One region of the Paenibacillus sp. FSL P2-0089 genome, then DNA from elsewhere that is predicted to be linked to it. Evidence: predicted binding sites of a transcription regulator. Region 1 holds the regulator's gene; the other holds the start of a gene.
The links. The regulator NrdR, encoded in region 1, represses ribonucleotide reductase genes. The targets are predictions, from matches to a motif close to AACACNATATATNGTGTT.
Positions count from the first base shown of each region.

Region 2: nrdI (class Ib ribonucleoside-diphosphate reductase assembly flavoprotein NrdI) is a predicted target of NrdR. The motif match lies at 9,906-9,923, and genes of this name have one in related genera.

Region 1 is NZ_CP152006.1:2,125,663-2,140,800, reverse strand. It holds gene NST69_RS08695 (Ig-like domain-containing protein) at 1-1,872, opposite strand, end outside; partial or broken gene NST69_RS08690 (carboxymuconolactone decarboxylase family protein) at 2,152-2,478, opposite strand; gene NST69_RS08685 (tautomerase family protein) at 2,508-2,894, opposite strand; gene NST69_RS08680 (LysR family transcriptional regulator) at 3,005-3,886, shown strand; gene NST69_RS08675 (DoxX family protein) at 3,883-4,335, opposite strand; gene NST69_RS08670 (TetR/AcrR family transcriptional regulator) at 4,375-4,968, opposite strand; gene NST69_RS08665 (hypothetical protein) at 5,183-5,668, opposite strand; gene NST69_RS08660 (transcriptional regulator) at 5,968-6,615, shown strand; tRNA gene NST69_RS08655 (tRNA-Lys) at 7,110-7,182, opposite strand; tRNA gene NST69_RS08650 (tRNA-Ala) at 7,192-7,267, opposite strand; gene nrdR (transcriptional regulator NrdR) at 7,520-7,993, opposite strand; gene NST69_RS08640 (alpha/beta-type small acid-soluble spore protein) at 8,159-8,377, shown strand; gene NST69_RS08635 (lytic transglycosylase domain-containing protein) at 8,474-9,037, opposite strand; gene coaE (dephospho-CoA kinase) at 9,037-9,633, opposite strand; gene ytaF (sporulation membrane protein YtaF) at 9,643-10,344, opposite strand; gene mutM (DNA-formamidopyrimidine glycosylase) at 10,523-11,365, opposite strand; gene polA (DNA polymerase I) at 11,417-14,089, opposite strand; gene phoU (phosphate signaling complex protein PhoU) at 14,239-14,898, opposite strand; gene pstB (phosphate ABC transporter ATP-binding protein PstB) at 14,978-15,138, opposite strand, start outside.
Region 2 is NZ_CP152006.1:5,500,552-5,515,689, forward strand. It holds gene NST69_RS23045 (zf-HC2 domain-containing protein) at 110-1,366, opposite strand; gene NST69_RS23050 (sigma-70 family RNA polymerase sigma factor) at 1,363-1,914, opposite strand; gene NST69_RS23055 (hypothetical protein) at 2,205-2,465, opposite strand; gene NST69_RS23060 (bifunctional 2-keto-4-hydroxyglutarate aldolase/2-keto-3-deoxy-6-phosphogluconate aldolase) at 2,634-3,275, opposite strand; gene NST69_RS23065 (sugar kinase) at 3,685-4,638, shown strand; gene NST69_RS23070 (IS3 family transposase) at 5,568-5,906, opposite strand; gene NST69_RS23075 (transposase) at 5,903-6,235, opposite strand; gene NST69_RS23080 (LacI family DNA-binding transcriptional regulator) at 6,500-7,525, opposite strand; gene NST69_RS23085 (hypothetical protein) at 7,718-8,875, opposite strand; gene NST69_RS23090 (sigma-70 family RNA polymerase sigma factor) at 8,872-9,408, opposite strand; gene nrdI (class Ib ribonucleoside-diphosphate reductase assembly flavoprotein NrdI) at 10,024-10,383, shown strand; gene nrdE (class 1b ribonucleoside-diphosphate reductase subunit alpha) at 10,370-12,454, shown strand; gene nrdF (class 1b ribonucleoside-diphosphate reductase subunit beta) at 12,491-13,450, shown strand; gene NST69_RS23110 (alpha/beta hydrolase) at 13,942-14,721, shown strand; gene NST69_RS23115 (ABC transporter permease) at 14,744-15,138, opposite strand, start outside.

The DNA of each region.
Region 1 (15,138 bases):
TACAACTTTGCCGTCAACGATTACTTCATCAGAACCAACAGGGATCGTCACAGGAGGAACTTCGCTGTTCGTGCTGTTGATTATCTTAATTCGGCCTTCACCCTTCTGTACATCCTCATTAAAGGTAAGAGTAAGGTTGGTGCCAATCTCTTCATTCGTTACTCCATCTTTAGGAGAAAAACCACTCACCACCGGCGGTGTAGTATCAGGTGCTTCTTCTGTTGTGAACTGCCAGGTGTCCTTGTCCGAAATACCTGCATAAGAGTTAGCGTTGTCTGCTAGATCTTTGAAAGCTCCTTCATCGATGTTTACAAAGTACGTAGTACTGTACTTAAAATCATCATACGGGACAATGGTTACCACGTTATCCTTAACCGTAACTTCCGCTGAGTTAACCGGAATTACCATTAGGTTTCCTTCGTCCGTACTGTCATAAATCACAATGTTGCCGCTGTCTGTCGTTACATCCTCACTGAATGTGAGCGTCAGATTTGTGTCAATGGTTACTCCTACCGCCCCTGGCACAGGAGAATAATCACTTACAGTCGGAGCTTCCGTATCACCCGGCCCAGCAACTGTCGTGAAGCTCCACTCTTCCGCTGTGATTGCTGCATTGCCGCTTGCACCGTTAGTAAAAGCATTCGCGTCAACTGTAACGGCATATTTAGCCCCTGCATCAAAATCCTTACCCGGATTAATCGTTGCCGTATTGGTAGCTGGATTTACTGTTACTCTGCTGGCGTCATCCGCCGGGATGGTTTCAACCGGAGTGGACAGATCCGCAGCCTTGAAAATTTTAAACTTATTGTCGTCTCCAGTGGCTGCCGTCACCGGCTGATTAAACATCACAACCAGATTATCATCTATTGCTACATCCGTCTCATCATTTCCTGGAGTCAGACTGAGCACCCGCGGGATGTTGGGAACGACATAAGACATAATGATCTCTCCGGAATCACCCGCTGCAATAAATTGATTAAGAACTTGATAAAATACAATGCCGTTAAGATTAGCAGTTGCGTTTGAAGTCTCAGGCTTCCATGTCTGCCCCAGATCACTAGTGGAGAACACTTTCCCGCTATCTCCTGCGGCCATAAATACGCTGTTTCCGAAAGTTATTCCATTCAGGTTCACTTTCGACTCAAGGACCTTTGCTGCGCCTTTCGAACTTTCCGGAGAAGTAATAATAGTTCCAGACGCACCAACCGCTACGAACATTCCGCCGCCAAAGGTGATTCCGTTCAATTTGTTGGTTGTTTTACTTGTCACCTTGGTCCAATCAGATCCATCTTTGGACATTACCACTGTACCGTTATCACCCACCGCTACAAACTTACCGTTACCGTAAGCCACAGCGTTCAGATTCTCATTAGTGGCTGAGAATACGATCTCCCAGTCAGGGCGATTGTCATTTTTGATCATAATCATTCCTGAATCGCCGACTAGAACTAATGTTCCATCGCCGTAGCTGACTCCATTCCAGTTAAAACCGGCGGAGCCATCGGAGGGTGTCCAGGACACGCCATCTGTTGACGTTAGGACTATCCCATTGTCACCGACTGCAACGAATTCGCCGCCTGCGCCTTTATGAATAATACTATTCAAATCCTCGCTTACCCCAGAATTACTAACTGCCCAGGTCGAAGTGCTGCTTGCGGCAACAATTTTCCCTTCTCCCCCCACTGCAACTAAAGTATCTGAGCCAATAGCAACTCCGTTTACGTTGATGCCGACTGGCAGCGGACCAACATTGTCCCAGCCTGCAGCACCATTGTCTGTTGAACCCGCATATACCGGAAAGGCTCCGGTCCAAACCAAGCTGATCACGAGTAACAACGAGAAATATTTTTTCAATCCCTTACCCTTAAACAAATGTATCGTTCCCCCTTGTTCATTCATCCTGTGCGCTATATTGCAAGTTCTGCTGGAGTCTAGCATCTGCCCCCTTAGAAAATTTCATTTCTGCGCCCATTCTATCAGACAGCTCTAAACAAACTCTTAACAATTCTCGACAAAAACCGATTCATCAGGACCTAATTGGGGTATAGCTCTAAAAAAAATGAAAAAACAGCGATTTTCTAACCTCTTATCAAAAAAATTGTCTAAACCAAAAAAAGCGCACGGAGCTTTCGCTCACATGCGCAATTGTGGTCATATTTCCTCGAAAATCCCCTTGGCAACCTGTATCGCCGATGCGGCACGCGGCCAACCTCCATAAAAGGCGAGGTGAGTCATTGCCTCGATCAATTCTTCTTCGGATAGACCGTTCTCCAGGGCCAGACGGATATGAAAGGGTAACTGCTCGGTAAGTCCACCGGCAACCAGGGCCTATATCGTCAGGAGACTGCGTTCCCGAAGCGACAACTGCTCCCTTCTCCATACCTCCCCAAAGAGCACCTCCTCCGAATAACGCGCGAACGAAGGAGCAATGTCTCCAAATGCTTCAAGAGCATTCGATGCAATTTTCCGATGCTTCATTCCAATACCTCTCTTCCTTATATGAACATTCATTCAATCATCTGTGCGATGCCATTGCCAAACGTCCAGTCCTCGAATTCTGTATCGACCAGCACGACGAAGACGTCTTCTTTCCTGATGCCCAGTGTGCTCGACAACGTCTCGGCCAGCTTGCTGTAAAAGCCCCTTTTCTGCTCCTTGCTTCTCCCGGATTTGAGCGTAATCTGAATATAGAGCAGCCCATCCGTTCGCTCTATATTTAAATAATTCGGACTGTAATAAAATTCGCTTGCTTTATGGGCATGGTAGACTTGAAAGAAATCATCTTGCGGCACGTTAAAATATTCCCTTAGAGCACTCATAATTTCGCGGCTAATGATAGGCAGCTGTTGGTCATCGTATTTGTTCTCCAAGTAACTGACTCTGACAAAAGGCATGTCATTTCACTCCTTTACTGGTGTAACTTCATTGTACTCCCCGCCTCTTATTCTGTATAATTGAATTAAATGATTCGTAAATTCAAATTACCCGATGGAGATATCTGCTAATGGACCTAAAAGAACTAACTACATTTCAAACCATCCTGCAAGAAGGAAACTTCTCTAAAGCAGCCGCCAAACTGAACTACGCACAATCCACAATCACCAATCAGGTTCAACGTCTGGAGAAGGAACTGGGCATCAAGCTGTTCAAACGGGGCTGGGATTCTGAGCTTACAGCTTCGGGGCGAATATTTGCCGCTGAGATCGACAGTCTGATCCGACATTGGAACTATGTTGCGGACCAGGCAAAAGCTCTGCAAAAAGAGGAGATCGGAACGCTCAGGATCGGAGGGCTGGAATCATTGACAGAGCAGATACTACCAAAGTCACTGCTGCGGTTCATGGAGCATAAGCCTAATGTATCCTGCCATTTTGTGATCGGTAACACCGCTTCGCTCTCGCATGCCCTGCTTCAGAATCAATTGGATTTTGCCATCTGTGGAGAGCCTGTTGACCTATCTTCGTATCACTTCGAACCCTTGTATCAGGAGCGGATATCTTTTATCGCAGGGAACAACCACCCTTTGGCCGCAAAAGATGAGATCGCTTTCGAGGAATTGCTTGGTTATCCAATCATTGCCGGGGGAGCTACCTGTCTATATCATTCCCAATTATCGAAGCAGTTCTCCCGGTACACCGAAACTCCCTTTCTGCATACCGTAAGTCAAATCTCTGCCATTGCGGGCTTCGTCCAGCAAATCGATTTTGTAGGAGCCGTCCTCGAATCTACGCCGTTACCGCCGAATGTGGTGAGACTCCAGGTCACGCTGAAGGAAGCCTCCATTCCCGTAGGCCTGCTGCAATCACGCAACGATGAGTATCTCTCCTCATCCAAGAAGCTTTTGATGCAATTTGTAAAGGAGGAGCTGGAGTCTATTCACAGTTAAGGCAGGTAGAGTAACGGGGATGCGAGCAGCACTGCAGTGATAAAAATGAGCTGAATCCCTACGCGGACCGCTAATTTCGGCACAGGCTTGCCCCCGATTGTCATATTACTGCGTGCTGCATAGATATTGGCGGGGAGCATGGCAATAAGAAGCAAGATCAGGCATACAGAAGCAGTTGCTGAGAACGCGGGCAGCAGGATGCCGATAGCTCCGGCAATTTCAAGCATCCCGGTAACCGTCACGATCCATTCTTTCTGCGGAAAAACAGGCGGCACCATTCTTACCAAATCGGAGCGCCGCCGTCCCCAGTGGGCAGAAGCTCCGAGAAGCAGCATCACAGCTACAGCCCACTGAAGGGCGGTTTGCCAGTCATTCCAATACGTCAAGCCTAGTAGACCTATTCCCCGGAACAGTAAAAAGGATACGATAAGCGCTATAAAAGGAACCATTTAACCTCACCCCTTCTTGTTACTTCATATTGCTTCATCTCAATTCTTCAGAATACCAGCCATAAAACCGGATATTTCTTTCGCAGAAAGGGTCCCGGAAGAGGCGCGCAGGGACGCCCGCACACGCAGACCTAATGACAGCAGGACGAACAGCTCCGCCGTCTCATCAGGGTTCACCGTTTCTTTAATCACCCCGTACTTTTGCCCCGTGATAATCCACTGCCTGGAGACCGACACCGACCGCTCATGAAAATGCTCAAGCACCTCCGCTACCGCCGGTTCATTCTCCTTGCCCAGCAGGTATAGAAGCACCTTGTTAGTCGCTTCATGGCTGTCTTCCAATCCGGCAAGACTTCTGGCGATGGCATGCATCGGCCCGTCGAAGCTTTTATCAATGCTGCCTCTTACTTCCTCTTCAAAACGATCATTCACAGCGTCAAGCCGCTCCTCCAGCACCCAGGCAAAAATCTCATCCTTGCTCTTCACATAATGAAATATCGCCCCCTTAGATAATTGCGACTGCTCCATAATATCCTTTAAGGTGATGGCATGACAGCTCTTGTCCCGCAGCAATTCTTTCGTTGCATCCAACAACTGCCGGATGGTCTGCTTCCGCCGGTCTGCGTTCTTCATTGCTATTCTCCTCTTCTGCCTTACATAGTTAAGATTGGGTTAATTTAAAATATGATTACTGTTGATTATACATACCGACCGTTGGTTTGTAAATTAGTGTGTAAATAAAAAAAGGTTCGGAATGTTCCGGATAACGTGGATTAATTCCTCCATCATTTCTCCGGCTCCCGCACCCGTGATTTTAATACCTGTCCGATCTGGATCTTATTTCCAGTTATGCCTCTTCATCCTCTTCGTCTTCATCTTCATCTTCATCAAAGTCGCCATATTGATCCGGTGCCTCTCCCTCGATCTCCGTGACCATAGGCAGTTTTTGTCCCGGCTTCACTTCAGTCTCTCCCAGATATTGAACAATCATTCTCCACTCATCGCCATAATCGAATAAGAGCAGCATCTTTTGTTTGGGGGTATGAAAGACTTTACTGATTTTCACTTTTTGCACTCCAGGAAACCTATCCCCCGCCCCCACATCAGCAAATGATTCATAGCCTTCCTCAGAGCGTGTCCAGTTTTTGAGATTATCATAGAATCCAAAGGCATGATCCAGATCAAAATCAAAAGATTCAATCGTAACTGCCGCAAGATCGTACAGCGATGCCTTTGCAGAAATTGCAATCTTCCGGGTCGGCCGACCACGCACCGCACCGTTCCAGTCGCTTAAGGTTACTTTGAATAATCTGGCTTGTTCGTTCTTAGTCATCGGACTCTCCCCTTTTATCAATTCATTCTTCCTCACGCATTCTCCGAACCTCATTGTACAGTTTAATAAAAGAAAACAAAAATATAAATCCTCTATAGTATACTGCACGATTAGAACCTCTGTAACTACTTATTGATTCCTGGATTTGTAGCGCTATAATAAGAAACATAGGTTGTGAAGCACACGCCGCTTGTAATGCTCTGCCCCTTCCGAGTTAGATTCTTGGAGAGGGTTGAGTATTGAAGCGGCTTTTTTGCTTGGGAATCAACGCTAATTTGAGTGTTAAAGGAGGAGTATCGATGACGCGATTTGAGCAGCAGTACGAGGAATGGTTAGTTAGCAATCTGAAGAATGAGAGCAACCACAGGCGCAAGGAGCTACTTGGCAAAGGATTAGGCCACGGAACAGTTGAATTTCTCCGCAAGGTATGGTTTCCGGCAATCGGTAATTTCGATCATTTGTTTCCAGAATGGGAAGTGCGTGATTTCAATAACGGGTACCGCTATCTGGACTTGGCTTATATGCCTGGAGATGCAAAAGGCGGGATTGAGATTCAAGGCTATGGACCTCACGCCAGAGATCTGGATGTCAGACGCTTCAAGGATTTATGCCGCCGGCATTGCTTACTGGTCCTTGATAGTTGGACTTTTCTTCCTATTGCTTATCCTTCGATTATCGAAGAACCCAAGCAATGTCAACAGTTGGTGTTGTCTTTTATCGGCAAATTCATTGCGACGGATGTTTCTTCCACATTAACTTGGCTGGAAGCGGAGACCCTTCGTTACGCAAGACGTCTGCTCAGGGCATTCACACCTTTCGAGCTTGCTAAGCATCTCAGGGTAACGGATAGGCACTCCAGACGAATTCTGCATCATTTGCTCGAACAACAGTTACTGGATGTGGCCGGAGGACAGCAGCGTTATCGAACATATCAGCTTAGAGTTTAACGTATGTTTTGGAGCATGAATTATAAAGCTGATATGGTAAAAACACTTGAATTCCGTGGCTGTGAGCGTGAGAAGTAGAGGTATCAATCAGCTGTAACGGACTGAGGCACACCTATTTCTACAAAAAGCACAATTTTACCAAGCTTACGGACTCAGATGGCGCTATTTACTAGATTTCATCTCATATATGGATGGTGAAAAGCAATAAGCGCGATACGGTCCGTTAGCCCTTTTAATTATGCTGAATAAAGAACATAAGGGCTGTGGGGTCCGCAGCAGTCCTTTAGACACATTTAGAACCGAAGGAACTCGATGGAAACCATATTTCGCAGTTTGGGTTCAGGGTTCGGGGGTTCGGGTTCGGGTTCGGGTTCGGGTTCGGGTTCGGGGTTCAAGGTTCGGGAATGGACCTCAAGCCCTTGCTGTTCCCCCACTTAATCACCCATATTCCATGAAACAGCAAAAGAACGGCATCTCTGCCGTTCTTCATGTGATGGACTCTCAGGGGCTCGAACCCTGGACAAATAGATTAAGAGTCTACTGCTCTACCAACTGAGCTAAGAGTCCGTATGAAATTGGTGGAGCCAAGGGGGATCGAACCCCTGACCTCATCGCTGCCAGCGATGCGCTCTCCCAGCTGAGCTATGGCCCCATATTTTTTACAATTTTGCCAATTTAGAATTACATTATGTATTCTAAAATCTGATCTGAGCGAGAAGCTCAAGTCGCTTATTCATCAATGTGTTTCGTAGGCGACTTCTATATAATACAGAAATCTGCTTTCAGTGTCAACACTTTTCCGAAATTAATTTTGATACAAGACGCTCCACCCGGGAACTGACCTCTCAACCTCAAGGCCAGCCCCACTACCCCAATCGAATCCTTCACTTCTAAACGGCGAAGCTTACAGCCCGTCCAGCTCCTCAGTCTTGGACAGCAGTCCCTTCAGTTCCTTCATGAACATGTTAATGTCCTTGAACTGGCGGTACACGGACGCGAAGCGGACGTAGGCTACCTCGTCGACAGGGTAGAGCTGCTCCATGACCAGCTCGCCGATCTGGCGGCTCTCGATCTCGGCGAGAGCGATGCCGCGTAGGCTTTTCTCCACCTCAGATACGATGACCTCCAGGCGCTCTACAGGGACCGGACGCTTCTCGCAGGCACGGATCAGGCCGCGGAGGATTTTGTCACGGCTGAACTCTTCACGGCTGCCGCCTTTTTTGATCACAATCAGGGGGGTCTCTTCAATCATCTCGAAGGTGGTGAAACGGCGGCTGCACAGCTCGCATTCCCGCCTGCGGCGGATGGACTTATTCTCGTTGGCCGGGCGCGAGTCCAGGACTTTGGTATTGGTGTGGTCGCAGTAAGGACATTTCATAAGCTTCTTCACTTCCTCATCATTAGAATGGTCAGGCCCCGTCCCTTGATACGCAAGGGCTATGCGGGCATCATTTAATTTCCAGAAAACACCGTTTATTTGTTGTTATGAATCTGACATGTCCGGCACATAATACAGTTACCAACCGATAGGAGGTGAACAGCAATGAGCCAAAATAACAACTCCAATAACCTGGTAGCTCCAAACTCACGCGGTGCCTTGGAACAACTGAAATATGAAGTTGCCCAGGAACTAGGTATCACCCTCTCCCCAGACGGATACCAAGGCAATAAAACTTCTTACGAAAACGGTTCGATCGGTGGTTACATCACTAAACGTCTTGTAACCCTGGCTGAACAGCAACTGGCAGGTCAGTACAAATAATACCTGCCCACACGACATAAGCTTGCCTAAGAAGTATCGAACGGCCTCCGGCCGTTTGATGCTTCTTTTTACATAACAGCAGCAGTAACAAGCACTCTAGAACTCACTGTAGAGCTCGGTATATTGATCATAATAATAAATTACACGCTGTACGTAGTGACGGGTCTCACCGAACGGAATGTCCTTCACAGAGGCTTCTGTTCCGTCCCATTGCCCTTCATCCAACCAGCTCTGCACCTTACCAGGCCCGGCATTATAGGCGGCTATGACCGCTATACGGTTGCCGTCGAACTGCTTGGACAACGTAGACAAATACCAGGTGCCCAGTTCAATATTGGAGGAGGGCTCTTCCTTCAGCCGCTCCAGCGACACGTCGGGGAGCTTGGCCTTTTCGAGCGCCCACTTGGCGGTATCCGGCATGAGCTGCATGAGCCCCAGTGCGCCTTTTTTGGATTCGCGGCCAGTCTTATAATTGGTCTCCACACGGATGATGGACGCCACCAGGAATGGGTCCATCTCATACGTCTGGCTGTGCTGGCGGATCTCTGCTTTATAATAAATGGGATAAAACCATGACATCCAGTTGGAGCCAAGAAACAGGATCGCGGTGAAGCCGATGAACAGCAGCAGCAGGACTCTTTTTTTGCGCAGCCACTTCATCATATCAGGCCCAGCCTGTCCCACAGACGTCCAACCTGAAGCTCGGCAGATTCAGGATCACCGCTATTGTCGATCACATAATTCGCTTTCCTGCGCTTCAGTTCAATATCCATCTGGGACCTCAGCCGGTCCTCAGCCTGTTCCAGCTTCATTCCGCTGCGCTCCATGAGGCGGGCTAACTGCACCCTCCTCGGAACATAGACCACAATAATCTGATCAAACAAGGAATCCAGCTCTGATTCGTAGAGCAGCGGAATGTCCACAATGACGAGCCGCTGCGGATTCTCCTGTTCAAGCGCATACATCCTGTCCTTGATCTCCCTGCGTATTGCCGGATGGGTCAGGTTATTCAGTGTCTTGAGCGCCTCCGGGTCCCGGAAGACAATCTCGCCAATACCTGCCCGGTCCAGCGAACCGTCAGGCAGCAGAATGCGGTCTCCAAAAGCCTCCACCGCCGCCGCCAGCACCGGGTGCCCGGGGAGCATCACCTCTCTGGCGATGACATCGGCATCCACCAGTGCAGCTCCCTTGCGGACAAACAGTGCAGACACGGTGCTTTTTCCCGAAGCGATGCCTCCGGTTAAGCCTATAATCATGTACTCACCTCATAATAACTTCATTATACCCATTACAATTAATAATATCGCGGGCAGCGCAGCGGCATGCTTCATCCAGTAGCTGCCGGATAATCTCAGTCCTGTCTTCATTCCCATCAGCAAAAAGGTCCCGCTGAATACAGCGATCATCAGCGAGGTGGACCACGGGCTGAATCCGAGTAGTGCCGCACCGAGGCCGGCACCGAAGGCATCCAGCGACAACGCGATCCCCAGGATCATGGCTTCCATGGAGGAGATGCTTCCAGAGGCATCCATATCAGCGGAAGACGGCGTGCGGAGAATCTGTATAACCACGCCCAGATGGCGAAGCTCCAGCGAGAATACAGCCGGCTTCAGCTCTGCCTCAGCACTCTGTGCGGCAGCAGCCGTCTCCCTCCTGATCTCCTGCCCGGGCGCAGCCTCTTCCTGCCCCTTCTCCTTCTGTGTCAGCATCTGGAACAGGGACCAGCAGCCCATTAAGACGAGAATAACCGCTCCGACACTGGAAGCGGCATTCGGGGAGACTACCTTTGCCAGCAGCACGCCGACCTGCATAGAACCATAAATGACGACCCCTGAACAGAGCGAGATAATGATAATGGAGAGCAGGGGAATTTTCATTTTACGCAGTCCATATGTAATGCCTACACCAAATCCATCCAGACTAAGCGCAAACGCAAGCAACAGCAGTGACAACAATGGGCTAAGCACCCGCAATCCCTCCCGTGAAGAACCGGAGCCGGAGCTCCGTTTCGCCATAATCAGCAATCTTCACACATTATATGGGCGGGACGGGCAGGAAGTGCCTGCCTTTATACATAACGGTTATAACTCAGATGTAACTAGCCTGGAAACGGGCTGTAAATGCGGCGCTGACTCTAAATAAATATTACAGAATCAGTACAGGTACCGGCTGGCAGCTGGGACAATAATGCGTTCCCCGTCCGCCGACCACACTCTTCTCAATCAGCGTGCCGCAGGTGGCACACGGCTGATCCTTGCGTCCGTAGATCTTGTGCTGATCCTGGTAGCTCCCGCTCTCCCCCTGGCCGTTGACATATGACTTCACGGAGGAGCCTCCGGCATTCACTGCTTCCGTCAGTGTTGCGACAATAGCATGATGCAGTCTGGCCAGCTGATCCTCCGAGAGGGACTTCGCGGTCTCCTCCGGGTGGATGCCTGCACGGTGCAGGGACTCATCTACATAAATATTGCCGATACCTACTATATATTCCTGATTGAGCAGCAGCGGCTTGATCTTGGTGCTCCGCTTAACGACAATCTCCTTGAACCGTTCCAGCGTGAAATCGGCATCCAGCGGCTCCTGCCCCAGCTTGTTCAGCGGCTTCAGCTGCAGATCCTCTCCCGGCTGGAATAGATGCATAGTCCCGAATTGGCGCACATCCGTATAACGCAGCTCCGTCCCATCTGTGAAATGGAAAATAACATGCGTATGCTTGTCCAGCAGCTCGCCCTCACGGTACACCCCGTAACGGCCCTCCATCCGCAGATGGGAGACCATCACCAGCCCGTCAAATACGAAACGCAGGAACTTGCCTCTGCGCTCAACCGTTACCACTGTATGGCCTGCCAGCATATGGGCAAAGGCCTGAATATCATCCGGGCGCTGAATAATCCGCGGCAGCCGGACGGTGACATGCTCTATCTGCTTGCCTGTAATTAACTCATTAAGGGTTCTTCTGACTGTTTCGACTTCCGGCAATTCCGGCATCATGGCTCACCTCCACTCCATTATACCGGATATCTGCCATGTGCGGGGAGCCTATTTCGCTTCGTACCAGTTGCTGCCATAACTTACCTCTGCCTTCAGTGGAACAGATAGCTGCAGCGCTCCGGCCATCACCTCTGGCAGCAGCTGCTTCATCTGCTCCAGCTCCTCCTCCGGCACCTCGAATACTAACTCATCGTGTACCTGGAGCAGCATCCGGCTCTTCAGGCCGCGCTCATGCAGCGCCTTGTCCATATGAACCATGGCCAGCTTGATAATATCCGCAGCGGTTCCCTGAATCGGCGTATTCATCGCCGTACGTTCTGCGAAGGACCGCAGATTGAAGTTCTTCGCATTGATCTCCGGCAGATAACGGCGGCGTTCCAGCAGCGTAGTCACATACCCCTGCTTACGGGCCTCGACTACGATATCATCCATGTAACGGCGCACACCTTGGAACACCTCAAAATACTGCTCAATGAACCGGGCCGCTTCCTTGCGCGGGATGTTCAGGTTCTGCGAAAGGCCGTAATCGCTGATGCCGTAGACAATCCCGAAGTTAACTGCTTTGGCGGAGCGGCGCATATTACTGTCCACACTCTCCGCAGGGACGCCGAATACGTCCATGGCGGTCTTAGTATGAATATCCATATCCTCGACAAAAGCTTCCTTCATCCGCTCATCACCTGAGATATGCGCCAGCACACGCAGCTCGATCTGCGAGTAATCCGCCGCCAGAATCGACCAGCCCGGCTCGGAGGGTACGAATACCTTACGGATCTTGCGGCCCTCTTCGAGCCGGATTGGAATGTTCTGCAGGTTCGGGAACTGGCTGCTGAGCCGGCCCGTGGCCGCAATCGTCTGCCGGTAAAAGGTGTGTACCTTGCCGGTCTCCGGCGAGATTTCCTTCATCAGGCCTTCCACATACGTGGATTGCAGCTTGGCAATGGTACGGTATTGCAGAATCAGGCGCACAGCGTCATGATAAGGCGCAAGCTTTTCCAGAACCTCGGCATCCGTCGAATACCCGGTCTTCGTCTTCTTCACGACCGGCAGACCGAGCTTCACGAACAGAACCTCGCCCAGCTGCTTCGGAGAATTAAGATTGAATTCGGTTCCGCAAGCGGAGTAGATCTCAGTGACCAGCCGGGAGATCTGGGCTTCAAATTCCCTGCCGAGCTGGACGAGATCATCCTTGTTAACAGCAATGCCCTGCTTCTCCATATCGGCGAGAATCCGCGACAGCGGCATCTCCAGGTCCTGGAACAGACCGGTCATGTCCGTCTTGTCCAGCTCCTCCTGCTGCTTATGCACAATGCCTAACACAGTCGCACTCTTACGGGCGACATGCTCACCGAGAATCTTAAGCTCAGGAATTCTATATTTGGCCCCTTTGCCGAAGACATCCTCATCCGGCGACAATCGGGGCAGGCCGTATTTCGTGGTCAGGTCATTCAGATTCTGGCTCGCTTCGGTCGGGTCCAGCAGGTAAGCGGCAAGCTGAACATCGTTAGCGGCTCCGGCAAAAGCAATCCCCTGCCAATGCAGCGCCAGATCGGCACGGTGCAGATCATACCCGCTCTTCGGCGCCTGCTCGTCACCGAGCCAGTCCCGCAGGGGTGCTGCCGCCTTACTCTTCAGCAGGGCAAAAGGCACAAAATAATGCTGCTCCGGCGAAGACAGCCCCAGACCGATCACTTCGGCACGGTGCGGGTTCTCCCCGTTAGATTCCACATGTAGGGCGGAGATGCCCGGCAGTGCCTGAACCAGCTCGCTTATTCCGTCTTCGTCAACAATTGTAATATTAAGCTCTGCGGCTTCCACCACGGGGGAACCCGTCAGGCTACCGTCCGCCGCATGTGAATAGGCGCTCAGCGACAGGCGCTCCAGCAGCGAGCGGAATTCCAGCTTGGCGAGCGCAGGCCCAGCCGTGTCCGTGTTAATCCCGCTGAAGACCATATCCTCCCACGTATGCTCAAGCGGAACCTCGCGGTAGATCGTCGCCAACTTTTTGCTCATGACGGCGCTGTCCGCGTGCTCTTCCAGCTTCTCTTTCATCTTGCCCTTCAGCTCACCGGTTCCGGCCAGCACGCCCTCCACCGATCCGAACTGCTGGAGCAGCTTAAGCGCTGTCTTCTCCCCGACTCCCGGCACCCCGGGAATATTGTCGCTGGCATCGCCCATCAGCCCCTTCAGATCAATGATCTGCTCTGGGGTGAGATCATATTTGTCACGGATCTGCTTAGGTCCGTAAAGTTCCACTTCCGTAACTCCCTTGCGCACCAGCGCTATGGTGGTATGCTCGGAAGCCAGCTGCAGCATATCCTTATCCCCGGACACAATCATCACCTGACGGCCGGCGGCATCCGCTTCCCTGGAGATGGTGCCGATAATATCGTCAGCCTCGTAGCCTGCAATCTCGAATTGCGGAACCCCCAGACCCTTCAGCAGCTCCTTGAGCAGCGGGAACTGCTCGGACAGCTCCGGCGGGGTCTTCTGGCGCCCGCCTTTATACTCCTCATAGCCTTCATGCCGGAAGGTAATCTTCCCCGCGTCGAAGGCCACAATCATATGTGTCGGTTTATGCTCCTCCAGCAGACGCAGTAGCATCGTCGTGAAACCGTATACCGCATTCGTCTGCTGTCCCGCTGTATTCGTCAGCGGCGGCATGGCGAAGAACGCCCGGTAAATGATATTATTTCCATCAATGAGTATCAGCTTGTCCACACTAGCACCTCGCCTTTTTCTTGCTTTCTCCTTACATAGTAACATATGCTCCGCACCAAGACGAAATGGCTCTGCCACGAATCGCCGCTTTATGCCAAAATAAAAAACAAGCCCCCGGAATGAAGGCTTGCCTCTGGCAGTCTATACTGTTATTGGTTCAAATCCGGACGTTTACCTGTAACCAGATACACTACACTCTCGCCAATATTCGTGGCATGATCGGCAATCCGCTCAATGTAACGGCCAACCAGTGTGAGCAGCATCGCCTGATTCACTGTCTCAGGCTTCTGAACCATATAAGTGTACAGTTCGTTAATCATCGCGCTGTACAGACCATCGACCTGATCGTCATCCTGCGCCATTTTGTAGGCCAGATCCGTATTCTCGTCCAGATAAGACTGAATAGCCTCCGTGGTCATGATCGTGACCAGCTCAGCCATGCGCGGAATATCCACAAGCGGCTTAATCAGCTGCTGTCCCTGGATGCGCATCGTTACCTTGGCTACATCCAGTGCCAGATCGCCCATACGCTCCAGATCGCTGGAGATTTTGAAGGCTACAATAATGCGGCGCAGGTCCTTCGCCACCGGCTGCTGGGTGATGATCAGCCGTGAGCCGATCTCCATAATCCGGTCTTCCATGGCGTTCAGCCGCAGGTCCGCTTTGACAATCTCCTGCGCCCGTACCGTATCAAGGGTCTGCAGGGCCAATATCGCACCATCCAGGGCATCCGTTACATGCTCGCCCATCTGCTGCAGCAGGGTGCGCAGTTCTTCCAGATCTTTATCGAATTCTTTTCTGCGAATCATATCGAAAGTGCTCCTCCTCAAAAACATATGGTCATATCGGGTGAACGGAGTGAACCTGAGACTTACGAGTCAGCTATCCTTAGCCGAAGCGGCCAGAAATATAGTCTTCTGTGCGGGAATCCTTAGGGTTTGAGAACAGCAGCTCCGTGTCCGCAGCCTCCACAATAACACCGTTCAGGAAAAATACAGTGCGTCCCGATACCCGGGCGGCCTGATGCATATTATGCGTGACCATTACAA
Region 2 (15,138 bases), 3.4 Mb from region 1:
GCAGCTCTAGAAACTCTCCCGGCCGCCGGTCATACCGATGATACTCGCATAGCCTGTAATTCATGTCCTCTTGCCTTAGCATATTCCGCAGGCCGGAAGAACGTTCCGGTTATTTATCGGACGTTGCCGCGTCCGGGGTAATAGCCGGGCTGGTGACCGGTGAAGCAGACGCCGCCGGAGAAGCGGTAGGCGCTGAAGAGTTGGCAGGAGCCGGAGAAGCGGATGGAGCAGGTGTTGCGCTCTCTGCCGGAACCGTGTATACCTTCGTCGTCTGCGTACCGTCCTCAAGCTGTAGCACATAAGTGAACTGGGTGCCGTCTTCCGACCACACACCGGAGACCCAGTTCCCCTCCAAAGGAAGCGAAGTTAATACTGTTCGTTGTTGTTCTTCTCCTTCTGCGGTTAAGCTATAGATTACAACATGCTGGCCAGTCATCTCAGCCATATGCTGCCCGTCGGGTGAAGTCCACGAGGCCTGCGCAGCCATCAGTGACAAGGCTCCTTCTGTAGGGGCTGAAGTCGGCGCCATCCGCTCATCCCCTGCAGCCGCCTTATCGTCCGCTATATTCTCTTGTGTTGGCGCACTCGACGTCGTGCTTTGGGGCTCCGCCGACCGGCTATCCGCTTTCTTGGTACTCTTGGGGCGGTCCGCCGGAGGCGAAGTAGCGGCGCGGTTGCTGATCGGAGCTTCGCTTACCGCAGGCACCTTGTCTGAAGGCATACCACCGCCGGCTGCGGCTGGTTGATCAGCACCCTCACTGGGAGCAGGCGGTGCAGATTTCAAATTAACGTCTGCAGATTCACTAGGCGTGGCCTGATCCATCTTTCGCAGCTCACTGCTGCCGCCGCTGTTATTCTGTCCGTCCGCCTGCGGGGCGTCTGCACTGCTCTCCGTACTCATACTGGAGTTCGCCGCTCCGCCGCTCATTAATTGGGATGACATATCCAAGTCTGCGCCTGGCAGACTCTTCGGCATATTGAATACGGCGATGAGCAGAATCACCGCTGCCGCCGCAGCACCTATGCCTGTCCGCGCAGCCAGTGAAGGGCCCTTGGACTTCTTGCCCCGGTTATTTGCACGGGAGAAGGGAATAACCTTCGGATCTTCCGACTCCATTACGGCAGGCTCTTCCGGGACACCGCGGTCCAGCTGATCAAGCTGAGGCAGGATAGAGTCAACCAGACTGAAGGGGGGCTTCACGTCGGGAAGCTGCTCCAGCTGCTGGGAGAGCAGCGTCAGCCGGTCCAAGACTTCCGCGCAGGAAGGACAATCATCGATATGACGGAACATTTCAAACATTTCTTCCTGACTGAGATCATGATCTAAATAGCGGTGCATCCATTCCATCACCTCCGCGCACTTCATCCTGACACACCACCTTTCTGATACTCCTGAAGTCTATTCTGCAGCTGCTGCCGCGCCCGGAACAGGTACGATTTGACCGTGTTCAGAGGCAGATCCAGACAGTCTGCAATCTCGTTGTAAGAAAAATCCTGTAAATAGCGAAGCACGATTACCGTCCGGTGATGCTCCGGAAGCTGGTCGATGGCCTCACGGATATCCTCCGCCAGATAACCCGACATCACTTCGCGCTCTACGTTATGTTTTTTATCCTGGAACACCATTTCGTGTTCATCGATAGAAACGGTAGGCTTCGTTCTCCGGAATTTGTCTATACATATGTTGGTTACTATTCGCTGAACCCATGTTTTGAACTGCGCCTTCTCCTCATAGGAGCCGATCTTGGTGTACACCCGGATCAACGCTTCCTGGGAGGCATCCAGAGCATCCTGTTCATTATGCAGAATGTAGAAGGCCGTCTTATATACATGCCCTTCAATTTCTCGCAATAGGGTGATTAGAGCGTCGCGATCGCCCGCTTGAGCGGCTCTGATGAGTCCCTGCTCCACCACGAAGGTTCCCCCTCTCTATGCAATCTTACTGACGCGCAAGACTGCGAATTTGTTGCAAGCCTGTAATGATTATTTTAAAAGATAAAAACGATATGCTTCGCGCATAAATGTTCCTTATCTTTCTCGCTGAAACGGTACCGTCCTAAAAAAGGACAGCAAAGCCGTTTCTACTTGTAGTCCACAATCCCTACTAAGCATACAAGGGATGCTGCTATCATTCAAATACTCTTTTTATAGAAGTTAGTTACAGAAATGACATGAGAAGCAGACCGTCCCGTACCTGACTTACGCTACGACCGAGACGGCTCCTCTAATGTATATAATGTAGTTGCGCACACCAGGAGCACCGCGTAATTCTCCCTGGAGTCATCATCAAGCACATATACTTCCCCCTGCTCAAAAAGTTGCGGATGATTATAGTTACGATACAGCTTATAAATGGCTCCCGCGCTCACCCTGCAGCCGTGGACTGCAGTTCGAATCTCCACATAATCGGCTTCTTCCACTACCAGTGTCGGGTACAGCTTGCTGCGAAGATCGTCGCCAGTCATGGCATCACCTTTCAGGTATACTTCTCAATGTCCGCAGGCGCCTCTGCACTCTGCCTCTATTATAAGTATTGCCCGAAGCGGCAGCAATTCCATCATTTAGGCATATCTACATTCAACAAAAAAATGCCCTGCCCCATAGAGGCAAGACATTTCTGTTGTACATGTATTTTACTTGCCTTGAATCTCCTTGAACTTCGCTACATACTGAGCAGCCAGCTCTGTGATCTGGTCATAGCGGCCTTCCTTGGCCGGTGCGGTCAGGTTGCCGCCGATGCCGACAGCGATGCAGCCGTTCTTGATCCATTTCTCCATATTGTTCAGATCCACGCCGCCGGTAGGCATAATGTTGACATGCGGCATTGGCCCCTTAACCGCCTTGACATAGTCCGGTCCGAACGCACTGCCAGGGAACAGCTTCAGCACATCCACACCCAGCTTCAGTGCTTCCTTCATCTCATTCAGCGTCATGCAGCCCGGCATGTAAGGAATGCCGTACAGATTACACATCTTAGCAGTATCCTCTTCAAAAGACGGGCTGACCACAAATTCCGAACCAGCCAGAATAGCTATTCTTGCCGTCAGCGGATCAAGCACAGTACCGGCACCAATCACGGCGCGGCCCCCGTATTCTTCCACCAAGCGCTTAATCGCTACTTCGGCTCCCGGAGTCGTGAAGGTCACTTCGATATTGTTCAGTCCGCCCTCGATACAAGCCACCGACATGGCATAAGCATCATCGGCATTATCCGCGCGGATAACGGCAACTACGCCAACAGAGGTGATATTCTGCAATACTTTAATTTTCTTCATGATTGTTACTTCCTCTCTGGTTATATATTCATAAGAATAATAATTTAGATAAACTAATTTATCTATTTTACTAACATCAGGCTTTATCCTTCTAAGAAAATAGTAATAACATTGCCGCTAACAGTCAATATATATTTATTCAGGAAGCGTTATCAATCCTTCGAAAATATTCAAAAACGCTTATGTATCAAGGACAAACGAATGTATTCCCCTGTTTCCTATACAAAATAAGCCCGCAGAATGAGCATTGCTATATTGTACAAAACCGTTTTATGTGATAATTTCAACTTATATTCTATTCCAAACCATAAACTAGGATCTAATTATACCCCTGCTATGCTTCCGAAGCGAGTTTTGCGAAGAAGACGCAAGGAGTGTATGCTATCAAAACTTTTAGGAGGAACTATTCATGAATAAACAGCTGGATGCAGTCACCTTCGGGGAGCCGATGGCTATGTTCTACGCCAATGAAGCCGGCCCCCTGCATGAGGTCACTTCCTTCTCCAAGGCGCTGGCAGGTGCGGAGAGCAATGTAGCCACCGGATTATCACGCCTGGAGCATCTGACCGGTTATGTGACCAAGCTTGGCGAAGACAACTTTGGCCAGTTCATCACCTCGGCGCTGAACAAGGAGAAGATCGATACCGCGAGCATCACAACGACCAAGGAATTCTCCACGGGCATGCTGATCAAATCCAAGGTACTCACTGGAGATCCCAAGGTGGAGTATTTCCGCAAAAATTCCGCCGCCTCCAAGCTGAGTCTCGCCGACTTCGATGAAGATTACTTCGCTTCCGCAGGCCATCTGCATGTGACCAGCATCTCTTCCGCACTCTCAGCTTCGTGTCACGAGTTCTCGCTGCATGCCATGGAGTTCATGAAGCAGCGCGGCAAGACCGTATCACTGGACCCGAATCTGCGCCCGACCCTGTGGCCAGACACCGAAACTATGGTTAATACGATCAACGATCTGGCTACCCGCTGCGACTGGTTCCTGCCCGGACACGGAGAAGGCAAGATTCTCACCGGTCTTGAGACTCCGGAGGAGATTGCCGGGTACTATCTGGAGCGCGGCGTATCCCTTGTAGTGATTAAGCTCGGTCCTGAGGGCGCTTACTACAAGACCTCCGCTGGTGAAGAGGGTTATGTGGACGGCTTCAAGGTCGAGCAGGTTGTCGATACGGTCGGTGCCGGAGACGGCTTCGCGGTTGGGGTGATCAGCGCTATGCTGGAGAAGCTCAGCGTAGCAGAAGCCGTGAAGCGCGGCAATGCGATCGGCGCACTCGCCGTGATGTCGCCTGGCGATATGGACGGCCTTCCCACCCGTGCCCGGCTGGAGGAGTTCATGAGCGCAGGCGTATAGCCAAAGAGCAGGTGCTCTGCTGCCGGCAGAGCCAGGCTTCAGCATGAACACACATTAGCACAGCAAAGAGGGTGTCCCTCAGCCGACAGACGGCTGGGACACCCTTTTGCATATGTAGCGTGAGAGAGGTGTGGCTGAATTGCAGGTAGTACAGCATGGTTATGGCTCAGTTATGGCTCAGTTACAGCTCAGTTACGATAAGTCAGTTTCATCCGAGCATTGTTCCTGCGAACCGGCAAGTCGTCATTCCCAGCAGTTCGCGCGGCAAAGTACATAGTCTTGCTCAATGTACATAATCCTGCTCTCAAACTATAGACTTACGGACCGGAGAGCCGTTATTTGGGGAATTGCTGCACTATAGCAAGCCTAACGGACTCAGTGGACCTCTGTCAAGAAAGTAGATACTCACGCAACGGATGCCGTCGTAAACTGCTTAGCGAATCGGGCGGGGGAAAGATACCCCAGCGTGCCATGCATTCGCTTGCGGTTGTAGTAAAACTCAATGTATTGGTAAATGTCCTGGTACGCCTGCCCGGGAGTTTTAAAACGCGGGTTACAGTAAATGAGCTCCTTCTTCAAGATACTGTGCCAGGATTCAATACAAGCGTTATCGTAACAGTTTCCTTTGCGGCTCATACTTGATTCCATCTGGTACGTCCTCAACTGCTCGGTATATTCCTTGGAGGTATACTGCGATCCCCGATCCGAGTGGTGGAGCAGCCCCGGGCCGGGTCGCTTGGCTTGATAGGCAGCCTGCAAGGCGTCTAAGACCAAGCTGGTTTCCATGTGGTCCGATAACCGCCACCCTACAATTTCGCGCGTGCACAGATCCATGACGCTGGCCAGGTACAAGCGGCCTCCACGGCAGGGGATGTACGTAATATCTGTCACCCAGGCGGTATTGGGCTTGTCGACGGTAAACTCTTGATTCAGTGTGTTCGGGGCAATAGGGTTGTTGTGCTTGGAATCCGTGGTCTGTCACGGTACGGCTTAGAGACCACCGAGCGGAGCTTCATTTGCCGCATGTACACACTCACCGTACGTTCGGTAAGGGTGTAGCCTTCCTGGTGCAGCAGTCGAGTGATTTTCGGACTTCCATACCGCCCCTTATGGTCATTAAAATGGTAGCGGATTCGCTCCTGCACGGCCGCTTTACGGAGAGCCTGTGCACTGGTTTTGGCTCCGAGCCACTTGTAATATCCACTCCTGGATACCTGCAAGGTGATGCACATCTTCTCCAAGCGAAACGCGGAGCGATGTTCCTTCATGAACTGGAATCGGCGTTCCTTGGTTTGCTGAAGATGTGCACTGCTTTTTTTATGATGGCCAGTTCTTCCTCCCGGTCGGCGAGCTGATCTTGGCGCTCCTGGAGTTGACGGCGCGCTTCCTTCAACTCGGCTTCGAGCTCCCTCACCCGATCCACACTGGCTAAAGGTTCATTCTTGAGCTCCCGGTATTGTCCCATCCATTGATGAAGCGTGCTCTTGGGGATGTCCAGCTCTTCCGCTAACTCCCCGAAGCTCTTCGTCTGTTCTTGTAGAAACTTTACCGTCTGCTTTTTAAACTCTTCATTGTACCGTTTTCGTTGTTCACCCATGGCCACACACCTCCGTGATCCTTATTATCCCTCCGTCCGTTAAGTGGCGTCTACTATCTATTCTAAACCCACAGATGACGTTAAGCCGCACTTCGTGGGCATCTAGCGCCCTAAATAGCAATTTAACGGCTCTGGAGTCCGTAAAATTTACAAAACCCTTCTTTTCCGCACAATAACGGCCCCTGGGTCCGTAAAGCCGTGGATTCCTGAGCAGATTTCCTATAAGTTGTCACCACGATGGACCTTTCGCCGCCCCGACCTGCTCTATTCCGGCTTAGCCGGCGGCTGCACCGACTCCCCCTGCTGCAAGGAAGGCGGGAACCTGTAGGTGATGGGCATCGCGCTGTCCGCATCGTTGATCAAAGAGAGCATGATCTTAGCCGCCTGCATCCCCATCTCGTAAGCCGGCTGGCGGATCGTTGTAATATCAGGATTATAGATCCGGGCGAATTCGGCATCGTCAATGCCGATGACCGACAACTGGCCGGGGATCGCAATGGCATTGCGGTTCGCATATTTAAGAATTTCGCCCAGCACCAGATCATTGGCGGCAAGCAGCGCTGTTGGAGGCTCGGGAAGCTGCAGCAGCTCGTCCAGTGCAGATGCGATGTCTTCGCGTGACACACTTCGCATATACGAACCCAGCAGCGGCAGACCCGCTTCCTCCATCGCTTTTTTGTACCCGCTCATTCGCTCCTTGCGCGGGGTAATCGCATGTACGCCAAGCGGCAGGGATAGAATAGCAATCGCTTCATGGCCGTGGCCGGTCAGCTCCCGGATAGCGGTCTTCACCGCCATCTCGTTATCCAGCAGCAGGCTCTGGGTCGTGATCCCGTCAACCAGCCGGTCCATGAAGACCAGCGGATATTCCGCTTCAATTAATCTGGTGTAAGGCGCAGGCTGATCTCCCGCCGGAAAAATAATCAGGCCATCCACCTGACGGGCGACCAGCGTCTCCACATAAGTATTCTCCTTATCGGCATTCTCGTCCGAGTTGCAGATGATCACCTGAATCCCATGGCGCTGCAGCTCATTCTCAATGGCCCGGATACACTGAATGGACAGCGAATAATCTATATTGGCCACAATAATGCCAACCATATGCGTGCGGTTCTGCTTGAGACTGCGGGCAAGTCCGTTGGGCTGGTAATTCAGCTCATCGATAACCTCGGCAATGCGCTTTTTGGTCGCCTCACTCATATACTTGAACCGTTTATTTAAAAATTGCGAGACTGTGCTTTTCGATACGCCCGCTTTCTTAGCCACATCCTCAATAGTCAGCTTCTTCATTGATCCCGCTCCACTCTTCGATATCGAACTCCAGAAGTAAACACAAATCACGTTTACTTAGAGATATTATCAAAAAGTATAGCTTTTTTTTAGTAAATTATCTATAGGGAATGGAATGAAGCAGCAGACAGAAAAAGAGAACCCCGTAGCCTCACCAGGATTCCTCTATTAGATGCTGCAAACACTGAACGCTCACTTCCCTGTCTTAGCGGGATCAATCTGCTGTCCGTGTTCCTGATAAAACCAATCATAATACCACTGCTGGCCGAGGAGCAAGACAACATCCGCTCTACGCTTCTTCCCGTTCACTTCATAAATTGCCGTCTGCAGCTGGCCTTGAACGTCGATACTGATTTTGCTGCTTATATTCTGTATCGCTCCAGTAGCAATATCGTACAGACTGCCATGAACGTCAAAACCATTCTTTTTATCATCACTGTAATATACAAGCAGCATCTCACTATTATATTTATCAAAAGCAATAAAGGATCTGTACAAGGAATATTTGTCACCTAAACTGCTTAAATCCAGCAGTTCCTGCGGGGCTACTGTTTCTCCAGCTGCGGCTGCTTTTAAATTCAAAACGGATAACTTTTCAGGTGTCATTCCTACCCCTTTACCCAAAGTGATCGTTCCGATACCCAGCACTACATAGTCCCCTCCGTCACAGATCCCCGTAAGTTCATAATAACGCTGCGAGCCGCCAGCATATAGCGGTAAGGTATAGATCCGTTTTGCCGTTGCTTCAGATAGCTCAGGCTGCCCCTTTGGAGACAGATACAATGTGTAAGGTTCCGTAGGATGGGTGTATTTGGGCTTGCTGTAATTGACCATCGGCGGCGGCGGCGACCAGACAATCCCGGCGTTAGTCTCAACAGCACGCGCGCGCGACTTGTCTCTGTTCATCGGTAGAGGCATGTAATACTTCATTCCGCCAAGCTCGAACTCCGCAGAACCAACCGGCGGGCTGTAGGATTGCGGTGATGCTGATGAAGCTGCGTTCTGCGGTGCCGAAGGAGACGCCGACGGCGTAACCACAGCCACTCCCGAGCCAGGCTTAAAGACCGCTGCCAGCCTTCCTGCCGGATCAAGCCCGGCCCCTGGGCCAAACGGCCAGATCAGCGTGACGAGCAGCAGGATGGCTGCCAGTCCGCCGAAGGCGGCCACCCGCCCGAACGGGCGGCGTAGTCCGCTTTTGCCCGATGAGCCTTCTGCCGCAGCCTCTTCAATCCGTGCCATGAGCTGCGGCGTGAATCCATGCTCTACAAGCGGGTTCCGCCCGGCTTGCTTATACCAGTCCTTCTCCCCGCTCATCACCTTCACTTGCTCCTTCTCTTGTTTTGTCTTCACAGGTCTTCCTCCTTTATCGCCGTTCTCACTTTCTCTCTGGCCCGTCCGAGCCGGGATTTGACCGTTCCCTGCGCGATCCCGAGCAGAGCAGACATCTCTGCCACCGGCAGGTCCTGCTGGATATCCAGCACCAGTATCTCCCTGTACTTATCTGGCAGCTCCATAATGATCTCCCAGATGCGGTTAGCGTATTGATTACCGATGGCCTCTTGTTCTGCGGACATGGTGCCTCCCTTATCCTGATAGCTGCCCAGCGGAGTGAACCTCCGCCAGAAGCTGTTGCGCCGTAAGCTGAACGCGGTGTTGCGCGTGATGGTCAGCAGCCAGGTTTTCAGGGTAGCCTGTCCCCGGTACTTGCCGATGCTCTTGTAGGCCTTGAGAAATACCTCCTGGCTGATATCGTTCGCCTGCTCCCGGTTGCGGGTTAAGACATAAGCATAATTCCATACGTCCTGGCCGTAGGTCTCCATCATCTCGCGAAGCGATACCGATGAGGCACAGGTCATGCTATACGTTAGTTCTTTACTCTGCATGTTCTCTCCCCTCTCACCTAATAAGACTCCTGCCGGCGGATATGGTTCCCTGTTATTGTAAAACTGAATATGCGGATTGCACTTTCTGCAATAGAATTGCCGATATTTGCCGTTAATCTCCATTCTATTGTATTTCCTGCATTAGAATTTGAAGAATCTGCTCAATTAGCCCCTGTTAGCTGAAATCAAGTGTACAAAATACAACAGATCTGACTTCCTCCTAAATTTAAGGAGCATCTAATGTACGAAGTGCAATGAAATCCAGATCCCCCGAAGGCTAAACGCTTTCAAAAATCACAGCCGTTTCCCCTTCCCGCAAGCCCCTGTCTGCACCATTCCGCAGCCCCGCAAATTGCTTAAAAAAAATACTAATAAATTATAAGAGAATAGAATGCAGGCGGGGCGTGGGATTGGCGGTTTTAAGCTCTGTTTTGAGGGGCCGCAGAGGTCTGTCTGTCTCTTGACTTTTCAATATATGGTATATAAAATGATTAAGCATTACTAAATATAGTGTATATAAGAGCTAAGCCCATAAATCTAGTGATTTCGCCCAAGTTCATTTGTCAAGTAGAAAGAGCTGTAGAATGGGCAACATGTTATAGGAGGTTAGGAGCCATGTTGATTGCTTACGATTCCAAGACCGGCAACGTCAGAAGATTCATTAATAAACTGAAGCTTCCGGCGGTTCAAATCGAAGAGCATATGACGATCGACGAGCCTTATGTGCTTGTTACATACACCACCGGATTTGGACAGATTCCAGCGAAGGTGTCAACATTCCTTGAACGAAACCATTCCAGGCTCAAAGGCATCGCCGCGAGCGGCAACAAAAACTGGGGTGAGCTATACGCGCACAGCGCAGACTTAATTGCACAGCGTTACAACGTACCGGTGGTCGGCAAGTTTGAATTGTCGGGAACCTTCGGGGATGTACAGCGCATAAAACAGGAGGTGGACCGGGTTGCGGCATATTGAATTGAACAACATGTTGATGAAGAGAGACGAAAGCGGCTTTTTCCAATTGGATAAGGACCAGGAAGCAGTAGCCGAGTTCATGCAGGATGTGGAGCGGCGTAGCCTGACCTTCACGGATACGAAAGCCAAGATTGATTATATGATTGCCAATGACTACTACGAGGACCTGTACGACCGCTACTCCGCTGCTGAGATGGAGGATGTCTACCGGATCGCCCATGAATATAATTTCCGCTTCCCTTCCTATATGGCGGCTTCCAAGTTCTATACCGACTATGCCGTCAAAACCAATGACCGTAAGCAGTACCTGGAGCATTATCCGGACCGCGTAGCGGTAGTGGCTCTGCATCTGGGACGGGGTAACGTAGAGACTGCCCGTACACTGGCCCGCTCGATGATGGAACAGCGCCTGCAGCCGGCGACACCAACCTTCCTCAATGCCGGTAAAAGCCGCCGCGGCGAGATGGTCTCCTGCTTCCTGCTGGAGATGGACGACTCGCTCAATTCAATCAACTATGTGCTGAATACCTGCATGCAGCTGTCGAAAATCGGGGGCGGCGTTGCGGTCAATCTGTCCAAGCTGCGCTCGCGCGGCGAGACCATTAAGGGTGTAGAGGATGCGGCCAAAGGCATTATGCCTGTCCTGAAGCTCATGGAAGACGGCTTCTCCTATGCGGACCAGATGGGCCAGCGTAAGGGTTCGGGTGCGGCTTATTATAATATTTTTGGCTGGGACGTACTTGAATTCCTGGACAGCAAGAAGATTAACGCTGACGAACGGACACGCCTGAAGACGTTGTCTATCGGCCTGATCGTGCCTAACCGCTTCTACAAGCTCGCGCAGGACAATCAGCCGCTGCATGTGTTCGCTCCTTACACAGTCTATCAGGCGTACGGTACGCACCTGGATGACATGGATCTGGACGTCATGTATGATACCCTCCTTGCTGATCCGCGCGTGAAGAAAAGAATCGCCATGAGCGCACGCGACATGCTGACCAAGATCGCCATGATCCAGCTTGAATCGGGCTATCCGTATATTATGAATAAGAGTAATGCCAATAACGCCCATGCCCTGCGTAATGTGGGCCAGATCAAGATGTCCAACCTGTGCACCGAGATTTTCCAGTTGCAGGAGACTTCAGAGATTAACGACTACGGTCAGCAGGACGAGATCCGCCGCGATATCAGCTGCAACCTGGCTTCCCTCAACATCGTGAACGTGATGGAGCACGGCAAGATCCGTGAATCGGTACATGAGGGCATGCTGGCACTGACGGCTGTCAGCGATATGACTACTGTCTCCAACGCTCCGGGCGTGGCTAAGGCGAACAAGGAAATGCACTCCGTGGGCCTGGGCGTAATGAACCTGCACGGGTATTTTGCCAAGAACAAGGTGGCTTATGAGAGTGAGCAGGCCCGTGATTTCGCACGCACCTTCTTCATGACCATGAACTATCATTCGATTGAGAAAAGTATGGAGATTGCCGCCGAGACAGGTGAGACCTTCTATGGCTTCGAGCAGTCCGACTACGCCAGCGGCGTGTATTTCGACCGTTATCTGACTACAGACTACCGTCCGGTTACGGCAAAAGCGCAGGAGCTGTTCGAGGGGATTTACATTCCTACTACAGAGGATTGGAAAGAGCTGCGTGACAAGGTGATGAAGCACGGCCTGTACCATGCCTACCGTCTGGCGATTGCGCCGACCGCTAGCATCTCGTACATCCAGAATGCGACCTCCAGCGTCATGCCGATTGTAGAGCAGATCGAGACCCGCACGTATGCTAACTCGACCACCTACTATCCGATGCCTTACCTGCGTCCGGACAATGTGTTCTATTATAAATCCGCCTACCAGATGGACCAGTTCAAGGTGATTGATCTGATTGCGGAGATTCAGCCTCATATCGACCAGGGTATCTCAACGGTTCTGCATGTGAACAGTGATGTTACAACCCGTGAGCTGGCCCGCTCTTACCTGTATGCGGCGCACAAAGGGCTGAAATCCCTGTACTACACCCGGACCAACAAATTGTCTGTCGAGGAATGCCTGGCCTGCTCCATCTAAGAGGGCAACAGGTACAGAAAGGGAGAATATACGATTATGAGCGCAATTCAAGCCGTGAACTGGAACCGTCCCGACGACGATTTCTCACTGATGTTCTGGAATCAGAATATTATGCAGTTCTGGACCGACGACGAAATTCCACTATCCGATGACAAAATGTCCTGGCTCACGCTGAGTGAGACCGAGAAGGACTCTTATATGAAGGTGCTGGGCGGATTGACCCTCCTGGATACGATCCAGGGCGGCGTAGGGATGCCGCAGATTATGGAGCATGTGGACGGCTTGCAGCGCAAGGCGGTCCTCGGCTTCATGGGCATGATGGAGCAGATTCATGCGAAGTCGTACAGCAGCATTTTCACCACACTGGCTTCCACCGAGCAGATTGACGGGATTTTCCGCTGGGTGGAGGACAATACGTTCCTGCAGTTCAAGGCGGAGACGATCTCGGAGTATTATCAAAAGATTGAAACGAAGAAAGACCTCTATCTGGCGATGTCCGCATCGGTACTGCTGGAGAGCTACCTATTCTATAGCGGCTTCTTCTACCCGCTCTATCTGGCCGGACAGGGCAAAATGACCTGCAGCGGCGAGATCATTGACCTGATCCTGCGTGATGAGAGCATCCACGGCGTCTATGTCGGCGTGCTGGCCCAGGAGATTTTTGAGGAGCTGTCCGAAGAAGACCAGAGCGATGTCTACGAGACCCTGGTCGGCCTGCTTCGTCTGCTCCACGCGAACGAGGAGCAATACACCGAGCAGATCTACGCCCCGATTGGCCTGGTGGAGGAAGTGAAGACCTTCCTGCGCTACAATGCCAACAAGGCGATGATGAACCTCGGCCATGATCCGCTGTTCGATGAGGAAGAGATTAACCCAATCGTCCAGAACGGGATCAGCACCCACACGAAGCAGCATGACTTCTTCTCGAAGAAGGGGAATGGGTATGTGCGGGCTATGAATGTGGAGCCTTTGCGGGATGAGGATTTTAAGTTTTAAGTGGAGAGATTGAACTTGTAGACTCTGATTTCGGGATAGTCGTGACTCCAGAGAATATTTGGACTTCCGGCCGCTGTTGTATACAGATTTCCTTGATTAGACCGCTGTTCGCGGTAGAAATCCAAACCAAGCATATGCTTCCGATGTGAGCTTTCCTACGGAAAGCTTTCAGGCGGACGCTATCGCTCCTACAGTTCCAAAATTCCCTTCCGCCATTCATCCCTTAATTTGTATATTACAAGTTCAATCTATTGGATGGTATGTAGAATAAGCACCCGGTCGCTTGGACAAGCTGCCGGGGCTTTTTTTTGTGATACACCTTTTCAGTTCCCTCAAAGGTTCTGAATAAATCATCGAAACCCAAGCTTCACTTTTCACTGAAACGGTACCGTCCCGAAAAGGAAGACAAAGCCGGTTCTACTTATGAGACCATATTGTTACTGGGACGTAGGAGTAGGAGTGGCTATTTTACAAGAAAGAGGTGGAACGGGATGGCGATACATATTCAGGAGTACGGAGACCCGGATGGGGCTTGTCTGATGGTCTTCCTGCATGGCGGGGGCGTGAGCGGGTGGATGTGGGAGAAGCAGGTGGCGGCGTTCGCCGGGTATCATTGTCTGGTCCCGGACCTGCCGGGGCACGGGTTCAGCCGGGAGGATACGGAGTTCACGATCCGCAGCAGTGCGGAGGAGCTTGCATTGCTCATCGAGGAGCGGGCTAAGGGACGAAAGATCGTTGTCACCGGCTTCTCGCTGGGCGCACAGGTATTGGTTCAGATGCTGGGGATAAGACCGGAGCTGATTGATTATGCCATCATCAACAGCGCGTTGGTGCGGCCGATTCCCTCCGCCAGCAGACTGATCGGGCCGGCGGTCAGACTGTCTTTTCCGCTGATTAAGTACAGATGGTTCGCGAAGCTACAGGCTAAGACGCTCTATCTGGGCGAGGAGTACCTGGAACGGTATGTTGAAGAGAGCCGGCAGATGGAGCTGAAGACGCTGATCCGGGTGCTGGAAGAGAATATGTCGTTCCGCATTCCAGCCGGGTTCAGTGAGGCCACAGGCAAGATACTGGTTACTGTAGGTGAACGTGAGAAATCTGTCATGAAGCAATCCGCCCGGGATCTGGTTGCCGCAAATCCCCGCTGCATGGGCGTGGTGATTCCCCGGATGGGACATGGCCTCTCTCTGGCGAAGCCGGAGCTGTTCAATAAGCTGGTCGAGGCCTGGATTCAGGGCGGGGAGCTGCCCGGGGAATGCAGAAGAATCTGATTCCCTCAGGCGCGAAATGACGCTAGTTCAGATCCTCCCTGATTTTGTAGCGGACAGCAAGATAACTTAGTATTAGAATCGCTGCAACCGCTACTCCGAATGTATGAATCAGCTCAGCCGTGCTGCCTAGATCCTTGACCCGTACGAGCGTGTTGATCAGCAGATATTGCGTCAGATGAGTGCCTGTGAACTGATTCTCCAGCGCCCCCAGTACCATCCCAATCACATTCAGAGCCAGAACGAAGCCGGCGCTCAAGCTGATGAGCAGGTTCTTAGTCATCATAGCAATGCAGAGAACAACCAGCGAGAACGCCCAGTGCAGCAGGAATTGGCCGACCAGCAGAGTAATGAGCATGCCCAAGTCTCCCAGATCCGTCTGACCCATAAACAGTCTCCTGCCGATTCCGTCTGCAATTA